DNA from 3 places in the Peribacillus sp. GL_122 genome. Region 2 is predicted to be linked to each of the others. Evidence: riboswitches for the same ligand, from Rfam matches in the RefSeq annotation. Region 2 holds a riboswitch; each other region holds the start of a gene.
The links. A riboswitch is a leader RNA that binds a small molecule or an ion and turns the genes downstream of it on or off. The one in region 2 is predicted to bind preQ1.
Positions count from the first base shown of each region.

Region 1 (3,281 bases), 1.8 Mb from region 2:
TTCTTGAAAATCTGGAGAAGCTGGATCAAAGGGGTTGAATCCGAAACCATTTCCCTTGGTGAAAAGTTTCTCAAATATTCAGAGATGCTTCCTTCACCGAGTTCCTCCCTTTCGATATACCCGATGATTTCCCCCTGATCTTGCACTGCCAATATATCAAAATTCTTTTTTTCCAATGCTTTCTGGATATCCACCGCCAGATCGTTTTTATGGCAAAACTCAAGCTCCTGGGCAATGCTCTTAACCGTTATATTCTCTTCATAAAGAGTTTTAAGACTAAGATAGCTGTTATTGCTTTTTCTTTTGCTTTCATTTAACATCTTTCAACCTCCGCTCAGGAACACTTTCTGCCCGATTTTCCGCTTAAATCATAGAAAATGTATGCGGTCGCCACTAAAATAAAGTCCACCATAGTGGACTCAATTCCATTCATGTGGATTTTTTGAAACCATCAAAGGCCATCAACTGCATTGCCTACCGCCGTTTCCTCATTCACTTTCTCTTCCCAACCTTTGCAAACATCCACCCAACCCTCTGCGCCTGAATATTCAAACAACTCAGCGAGTTTAAGTTCTATTGCAGAGTTCGCACTGCCGCATGCCGGGAACAATGACTCAAAGCGTTTCATCGATACATCAAGAAAAACAGCTAGATCATTTGCCAGACCAAACGGGCAAACTCCTCCGATGGCATGGCCGGTCTGTGCAAGCACTTCTTCAGGTGAAAGCATTCGTGCCTTGAAACCGAACGTCTGACGAAATTTCTTATTATCCACTTTCGCGTCCCCTGCGGCAACAACCAAAATGGCTTTTTCACCTTCCCCCTTAAAGGAAAGAGTCTTAGCAATCCGCGCTGGGATAACACCGATGGTTTCCGCTGCTTCAATCACCGTAGCACTCGATGTTTCGAACTCCATTACATCGCCTTCCCGATCCCATTGTTTAAAATGGTTTTTGACACTCTCGATCGACATACTATATTCACTCCTTTGAAGTACATATTGAAATAATATCATCCTTCATTGCAATAAATCAAAATCCAATTGAGCTACTTCCCGTGCTTGGAAACTTATAAATTAAAACCATTCTTTACAAATTGACGAAACAAGCTTACATGGGATACTATTAAACATCGGGCAAACGCCTAAACGTGGTTCGTAACCATCCCACGATAAAAAACTAGGGAGAGAGTAAAATGAATGTTCGTACACTCGTGATAAGCGGGTTATTGGCTGCCTTGTATGTGGCGGTCTCATTGGTGTTCCAACCAATATCATTTCAGATGTTCCAATTTCGTGTACCGGAAATATTGAATCATCTGATTGTATTCAATAAAAAGTATATCTACGGTATCGTCGGCGGAGTCTTCATATCGAATCTGCTCTTTTCGCCGATGGTGCCATATGACTTGATTTTCGGGGTGGGGCAATCTCTGCTCGCCTTATTGCTTGTCATTTTTGTTTCTCGGTTCATAAAAGGCATTAAAGGACGGATGACCGCCACGACTATCTTTTTCACTTTCACAATGTTTTTAATTGCAATTGAACTGAACCTTGCCCTGGGGTTCCCATTCTGGTTAAGCTGGATGACCACGGCTGTCGGTGAATTCGTTGTCCTCTTGATTGGAGCGCCAATCATTTATGGAATGAACAAAAGAATTCAGTTTGAAAAGTGGCTTTAATGGAATCTTCGCGTCGCGAACCCACTATAATGAAAAGAGCTGTCTGCATGATGCGGCAGCTCTTTTTTTTCACCAATGAACTCGAAAATGATAAACTACTAGTAAGAATGGTGGTGGCCCTTTGAAAAAAGTCCTGACCATAATCGGTCTATTGGTAATTGCAATATTTATTTTTTCTAATGCAGAGTTATTCACTTTGGTTTGGAAAAGTGATCTAGATTCTGTTATTGGCATTTTGAAGGAAAACCTTTTGCTTACATTTATTGTGACATTCGTATTAATGTTTGTACAAAATTCTTTTACAATCATTCCCTTAATTTTGCTCCTGACTATCAATGTCACGATATTCGGATTCATATATGGATATCTATGGAGTTGGTTTACAAGCGTTGTTGCCTCAGGTTTCATTTTTTATGCAGCAAGAAACTGGTTTCAGGAGCTTCTCTTAAAGAAGATTGGCGAAAAGTGGCAAGAATCTGTTGTGGAGCATGGCTTCATGTACGTTTTTACAGGCAGGATTTTCCCTCTGATCCCAACAAGCTTAATTAACTTGGTAGCTGGAGTCAGCACCGTCACTTTCAAGGATTTTTTATTAGCGACGTCACTTGGCAACCTTATATACTTTTTCTTCCTTTCGCTCATTCCATATGGACTGCTATCTGTTGAAATGAACCAATATACGCTAGCAGCACTCGCACTCTTCTTCTTACTATTTTTCATTATCTATAAGCGTGCAAAAAAGAAAAAGAAACAAACCTTCTTCAGAAAAAACAGGTGACCACTTTGGCCCCTGTTTTTTATTTAGGATTCTGCATATATTTTTTTCCGATAGTTTGTTAAAATGTGTATGTAATTTTACCTTAGAAATGTCTTAAAATCAGGGAGAATCTCCATGTCCAAACGCTCCATCTTAGCAATATATATCCTATCCGGGATTCTTACACTAGTCGTGTTCGACTATTTTTTAACTACAAATATCCAAAACAAAGAGGTCTTCATTCAACTTCAAAGAGCGGAAGGATTTGTTTTCCTTTTATCAATAGGCTTGGTTTTATATCTTTATTTAGCTAAAAGGGAAGAATTCAAGCAATTAAAAGAAGCGGAACAACGTCGGCGTACACTCATCAATTCAATGGTGGATTTCGTTAACTTCAAGGATGGTGATGGCCGTTGGCTTGAATCCAATACCTTCGGCCTTCAATTATTTCAATTGGAGCATGTAGACTATAAGGGAAAAAGAGACAGTGAGCTCGCAGAATACTCCGAATTTTATAAAGAGTCGTTGATTTACTGTGAAGTTTCCGATGAAGAAACGTGGGTAAAAGGGGAAATCACAAGGTGTGAGGAAATCGTCCCTCTTCCCGATGGCAATCACAAGACCTTTGATACGATCAAAGTTCCCCTGTTCAATGAGGATGGTTCACGAAAAGGCTTAGTCGTCATCGGCAGGGATATTTCTGAAAGAGTAGTCGCGGAGAATCAATTATTCGATAGTGAACAACGCTATAAATCATTGTTTGAACACAACCCTTATCCGATGCTGATGCTTGATTTAAACGGAATGATCACGACCGTAAATCCAAGGTTTGAAACGGTAACAG
Region 1 is NZ_CM174415.1:460,508-463,788, reverse strand. Features, by position in the region: gene AC3ISB_RS02265 (hypothetical protein) at 1-320, opposite strand, end outside; gene AC3ISB_RS02260 (YbaK/EbsC family protein) at 452-973, opposite strand; PreQ1 riboswitch class I at 1,144-1,188, shown strand; gene AC3ISB_RS02255 (QueT transporter family protein) at 1,195-1,680, shown strand; gene AC3ISB_RS02250 (TVP38/TMEM64 family protein) at 1,802-2,458, shown strand; gene AC3ISB_RS02245 (PAS domain-containing sensor histidine kinase) at 2,573-3,281, shown strand, end outside.
Region 1: linked by a shared signal. The riboswitch ahead of AC3ISB_RS02255 (QueT transporter family protein) and the one ahead of queC (7-cyano-7-deazaguanine synthase QueC) in region 2 are both predicted to bind preQ1.

Region 2 (3,281 bases):
AATGACCATTCCCTCACCTTGGATGGTCGGTCCGAAGATTTCCATAACCGGGAGTTTACTCACTTTCCATCCACTCCCGTCTGGCTTCGGCATAGCTTGTCGGCGTTTCGTATAGTCGAACAAATTCGACTCTAGCACCCTCATATTCTTTCAATGAAAGGGCTTCGACCATTTTTTCATAAATCCAGACAACCATATTTTCAGCTGTTGTATTCATGAGCGGCAGGGTTTCATTCAAATAACGATGATCCAGGTGGATTTCAATTTCATTTTTCCATATATCCTTGATGTCCCCGAAATCTATCATCAAACCGCGTGAATCCGTATACCCGCTCAATCCGAAAATGACCTTATATGTGTGGCCATGCAGGTTCTTGCATTTTCCTTCATAGTCATGCAGATGGTGCGCCGCGTCAAAGGTGAATTCCTTACTCACGAGAACCCTCTTGTTTGTATACTTCAATTGGCTGCGCTGAATATCTTCATCTATTTTTTGGAGTTTATCCACTATAGTAAAACCGTACATCATGAAAGCACCTTCCGTCTGCTTACATAATCATCCAGTCCTTTTTTCCGCAGATTACATGCCGGACAATCTCCACAGCCGTCGGAGATGATCCCGTTATAGCAAGTCAGGGTCTTTTCGCGGACAAAGTCGAATGCACCAAGCTGATCCGCAAGCTCCCATGTTTCTTCTTTATTAAGCCACATAAGCGGCGTATCAATCACGAATGACTGGTCCATCGACAAGTTCAAGGTCACATTCAACGATTTAATGAATACATCGCGGCAGTCAGGATATCCGCTGAAATCCGTTTCACAAACACCGGTGACAATATGTTTAGCGCCAATCTGACTCGCCAGCACTCCGGCAAACGAAAGGAACAGCAAATTCCTCCCTGGTACGAACGTCGACGGCAATTCCCCGTCTTCTCCGTCCGCCACTGCAATATCACTTCTCGTCAATGCATTCGGTGCCAGCTGGTTCAGCAGTGACATGTCAAGGATATGATGGTTCACGCCCAATTCCTTGGCAATGTTTTGAGCGCATTCGATTTCCAAGCTATGCCGCTGATTATAATCGAACGTCACCGCTTCCACTTCCTCAAATCTCTCCAATGCCCAGAACAGGCACGTCGTACTGTCCTGACCTCCGCTAAATACAACCACTGCCTTTTCTTTCTTCTTCATTTCTATAAAACTCCTTTTTACGGAAAAAAACAGCACCCTAAGAATAGAGCACTGTTTCTCCTTAGTTTTTTTGAGAGGGTAGCTAGAACCTCTTCCGCCTTAACGCGGAATATTATATTTTTCCAAGTCAATAGTAACTTGAAAACGATAATAAATCAAGATGATTATATTTAGTGAATATTAGATCTGATGGAAAATTTGGTTATCTTTTCATTGCTTAAATATCCCATTATCCGTCCGATAAAATAGTGTGAATAAAATATCGATAAAGGGGTCCATTAATTTGAAAAGCATTAAAGGAAAGGTATTGTTGGCATTTTCACTCATCATATCTTTATGTGTCATCTTAGGAGCATACAACATTTACAGCAGCAACAAGTCTCTGGTATATTCCCAGGATATCATCGAAAAGGAACTTCCGCTTCTTATCCAAGATGAAAAACTGCTATATAATCTAGCACAAAGAACCGCATTCGCCCGAGCCTATATTCTATATGGTGACGAGAGTTATAAAGAAAGGTTCTTACAATATACCGAAGACAGCAAGGTCCTCCAGGAGGATCTCCTCGCTTTAAGCGATTCTGATAATGCGAAGGAATTGATCGAGAAAAGCGTGGATTGGAGGACGATGATTGTAGACCGGGTATTTCCACAATATGAAAAGGGAAATGAAGAGCGCGCGAAAGAGATACTCAAAAATGAAGTGGCACCAATCAGCAATGAAGTAATGGAGGGTTTCAAGGAGCTTGCATCTGAACGCGAGGAATTGATTGTCACTTCTGGTGAAACCGTCATCGCAAGCGGGAAATCGGTTAAGACGACAAGTATCATCATATCCATTGCGGCAGTCCTTATCGGTCTTCTGCTGGCGCTTGTGACTGCCAACCTCATTACCACCCCCCTCCTTAAAATCAGGGACAGGATGAAAATGGTGGCTGACGGAGAGCTGAATCATAAGCCCCTGGAGCAAAAGTCACATGATGAAATGGGCGAATTAACGGTATCCGCCAACCAAATGCAGAAAAACCTTCGTGATACGATCGAAAAAATGCTCGTTGTGTCCGAATCCGTTTCCAACCAAAGTGAGGATCTGACTCAATCAGCAAATGAAGTTCAGCAGGGCAGCAAACAAATAGCGACTACAATGTATGAACTTTCGGAAGGTTCGGAGTCACAAGCCAACCGGGCAGCTGAAATGGTTCGGATGATGGATGATTTCACCGGCAGGATCGAGTTGGCCCGCCTAGAAGGAGTGGATGTAGCTAAAAGTTCAACCGAAATCCTTTCCTTGACCAAGGAGGGCACCACTTTAATGCGCAGTTCAGTCCAACAGATGCAATGTATTGATAGGATTGTAAAAAATGCCGTAGATCAAGTGAAAGGACTGGATTCTCAATCGCAGCAAATTTCACAGCTTGTGCAGGTCATCAAGGATATATCCAATCAAACCAATCTATTGGCGCTGAATGCTGCCATAGAAGCCGCTCGTGCTGGTGAACATGGCAAGGGCTTTGCCGTCGTCGCCGATGAAGTGCGGAAACTCGCTGAAGAGGTCACACACTCCGTTGGGGATATCACCAATATTGTCTCCGCTATTCAAACGGATTCAAAAACAGTCGTCCACTCCCTGGAAGATGGTTATACACAAGTGGATGAAGGCACGAAACAGATCACGCTCACAGGCCAAACCTTTGAAACAATCAATCACTCTGTCGGGAATATGGAAATGAAAATACAGCATATAACAGACGAATTGAACTATATCTCCACAAATAGCAAAAATATCAATCAGGCTATCGAAGATATCGCAGCTGTTTCTGAAGAGTCCGCGGCTGGAATCGAACAAGTCTCCGCCTCTGCTCAGCAATCCAGCTCTTCAATGGATGAAATCACGCATCATGCCAGTGAACTTGCATCTTCGGCAGAACTGCTGACTGAACAGGTTAAGAAATTCCAATTATGACACTAGCAATTTCCCGTCACATGAATGCGGGAAATTGCTTTTCCTTCCCATTATATAGGTTGTTTCATTTTCGTATATTCGGGGAATAAATAACTATACACAATAATAAATCATTAAAAAGCAAATC
Region 2 is NZ_CM174415.1:4,388,923-4,392,203, forward strand. Features, by position in the region: gene queE (7-carboxy-7-deazaguanine synthase QueE) at 1-63, opposite strand, end outside; gene queD (6-carboxytetrahydropterin synthase QueD) at 56-526, opposite strand; gene queC (7-cyano-7-deazaguanine synthase QueC) at 526-1,191, opposite strand; PreQ1 riboswitch class I at 1,247-1,289, opposite strand; gene AC3ISB_RS21240 (methyl-accepting chemotaxis protein) at 1,475-3,154, shown strand.

Region 3 (3,281 bases), 1.9 Mb from region 2:
ATTTACAATGACCACGTGGATGTAGTTAAACAGTACAAGAAGAAAGTCATTTCTTATAGCCTGCTTTCAGATAGCCTCCAAGAGCGTTCCATGCCATTAATAAGAAATTTAGTTTAAAAGAACATTAAAAAGACGGTCCTTAAAAAGACCATCTTTTTTTATAAGTCTTTTATAATGTAATCCTTAGGTACAACTCTAAATTACTTGTTATTCAGATTAAGAGGTTAACGCACACACTGACGTCTCAATTTTAGTTTATTTTGGAAAAAGCAATTAAAAGTGAGGGAGTTGCTGTAAGAGGTTCTTTAATCGCGCATATGAAATGGTATTAAAAAAGCAGGTATCTATTGCGATGCCTGCCTTTTTATGCTTTCCATTGTTTTTCAACTTGATGAAGCGCTTGTTGTAAAATTACTTCATGATCTGTATCCGGTTTAGTAAGTACGTTAGTTTGATAAGATTTCCCTTGAAAATCAACTGTTACTGTAACTTTTACCATTATGCATCTTTCCTTTCCTAATTCAGAATTAAATGAGGTGGTTGTACCTATTTCTTTAATACCCGTGGCAGAGGATTTTTCAAACATTTCAAAAGCGGTAAAACCTAACGAATTAATATTCAAAATTATCTGATATTTTTTAGGAAGTGTCAACACTTTTTTTTGACCACTCTATTCCCCGGCAAAATAAAAAACGACCTGGCTTGTACTCATGACAGCCAGGTCGTTTTTGTAAATGAACTAAATTCATATTTTAGTCAAGATAATGCCGATTAATGCTGCAAGTACGCCGGCAATTTGATAGTTTTTTAGTTTTTCCTTGAATAAATAACATCCTGCGAATACGACAACTAAACAGTTCAGGCTGACGACAGGGAAGATGATGCTTGCGATGCCGGTGTTCAACGCAAAGAAATAACATCCATAGCCTATAGTGCTTAAAAGGCCTACTAAGGAACCGATTTTGACTTCCTGTAGCTTGATTTTTTCCTTTTTAAAGGCCAGAGCCGAAAGAAGATAAAGAGTTCCGCCTCCATACATTGATACCAGGATATCAAGGGAATTTAAATGAAGACGTGTTGATGTCGTCATAAGAATGCCGAGCACACCAAAAGATAAAATGGATAATAATGTGTGCATCATCCAAGGGACATATTGATGGTTACCTTTAGCATTAGGTGTATACTGAATGACTAATGTAGCAAGAAACATGCAGACGATTCCAGTCCACTGCAAAGTAGAAATATGTTCGTGAAAAATTAAAGCTGCACAGAGAATGGGGAATATTGCATTCGCTGCGATTAATGGGGATGTCAAGCTTGCCGGCCCTTTTTCAAAGGCGCTTGCCATCTGGATATTACCATTAGCGTTCAGTACCCCAATGGCTCCACCAAGCATGATGGACAGCCAGTTAAACTGTAAACCATCCACAAACACTCCATAAAATATGGCCAAAATAAAAGCTGAAAAATAAAAGAAAAATTGGATATGTACTTTTGAGTAACCCTTTCCGCTACTCCATTTAAAAATGCTGTTATTGATTCCGAAACATAAACTAGTGATGAGGGCTGCAAAAATCCACATTGACGTAATCTCTTCCTTCATGTAGGATAAACTTCTTCTACATTTTAAGCTGAATGCATGCAGGAATCAAACCAAATTTAAAAAGTATGATTGACAGATTAGATATTTTTTTCTATATTTACTATGACAATTTTAAAATATTTCCCGGTAAACGGGAGAGGTTCATAGCATCACCCTCTTAAAAAAACTATGGCTTTGATATTTTTCGCGAATCAACCATATCTTTGAGGAGATATGGTTTTTGTTATATAGAGGCCCATTTTATGAATCTCCCTGAAACGTGGGATTAGGAGGACTTTTAATGTCTGGAAGAAAAGAAGAAGAATTAAAAAAAGATATCACACTGCTTGGGAATCAAGGAACAAAATATACATTCGACTATGCGCCTGAAATCCTTGAGTCATTCGATAACAAGCATCCGAACCGGGATTATTTCGTCAAATTCAATTGCCCGGAATTCACTAGCTTATGTCCGATAACGGGCCAGCCGGACTTTGCGACCATCTACATCAGCTATATTCCAAGTGTGAAAATGGTGGAAAGCAAGTCTTTGAAACTTTATTTATTCAGCTTCCGCAATCACGGTGATTTCCATGAAGACTGCATGAACATCATCATGAATGATTTAATCGAATTGATGGATCCTAAATATATTGAAGTCTGGGGCAAGTTTACACCTAGGGGCGGAATTTCCATCGACCCTTACACGAATTATGGGAAACCAGGTACGAAGTATGAGGAAATGGCGGATTACCGCTTGATGAACCATGACCTATACCCGGAAACCGTGGATAATCGCTAAAGAATAGGAGAGACAATGGGCAAATGCCCGTTGTCTTTTTTAGTTTTTTAGCCATTCTCGATCAATGGTCTTGTCTCTTTGTCCGTTTTAAAAATACAAATGTCCTCCTATAACGGAATTTCCACTTGATTGTTTCGAGAAAAAGCGTAATAATAGGGAGAGCTAATTATGACAGAATATTTACGAAAATAGGGGATGTCGAGATGAAAGTTGCGAAGTTTGGTGGAAGTTCACTTGCGTCAGGTGAACAGTTGAGAAAGGTGTTCGAAATTGTTGTTTCTGATCCAGAGAGGAAAATTGTAGTCGTTTCAGCTCCAGGGAAACGCAATTCCGATGATATAAAGGTGACGGATTTATTGATTGAAGCTGCGGAACAGCAGCTGCGCGGGGATAACGGAGAGCATTTGATAGAAGATGTCGTATCCCGCTATGCGAGCATTGCTGAAGAACTGGATATATCCGAGAGTGTCATCACTGGGATCCATGAAAATTTAATGGCACTGTTGCATGCAGACCAGACTAACCCGAAGCGCTATTTGGCTGCCTTGAAGGCCAGTGGCGAGGATAATAATGCGAAGCTGGTCGCGGGTTATTTCCAAAGCCGCGGGGTAGAGGCGCAGTATATAAATCCGAAGAAGGCTGGCTTGATCGTAACGGATGAAGGTGGATTTACCAAGGTGCTGCCAGAGTCTTATGATCGGTTATATGCTCTGCGTGATGAGCCTGGAATCGTAGTATTCCCAGGGTTCTTCGGTTATACGTTAGATGGTGATGTTTTAACCTTCTCAAGAAGCGGTTCCGATATTACGGGTTCGATTCTTGCGAATGGGGTCAAAGCTGATTTGTATGAGAACTTTACGGACGTGGATGCCGTTTATGCGGTGAATCCAAATGTGG
Region 3 is NZ_CM174415.1:524,649-527,929, forward strand. Features, by position in the region: gene AC3ISB_RS02555 (YfmQ family protein) at 1-117, shown strand, start outside; gene AC3ISB_RS02560 (BA3454 family stress response protein) at 365-655, opposite strand; gene AC3ISB_RS02565 (DMT family transporter) at 746-1,603, opposite strand; PreQ1 riboswitch class I at 1,734-1,779, shown strand; gene queF (preQ(1) synthase) at 1,884-2,384, shown strand; gene AC3ISB_RS02575 (aspartate kinase) at 2,588-3,281, shown strand, end outside.
Region 3: linked by a shared signal. The riboswitch ahead of queF (preQ(1) synthase) and the one ahead of queC (7-cyano-7-deazaguanine synthase QueC) in region 2 are both predicted to bind preQ1.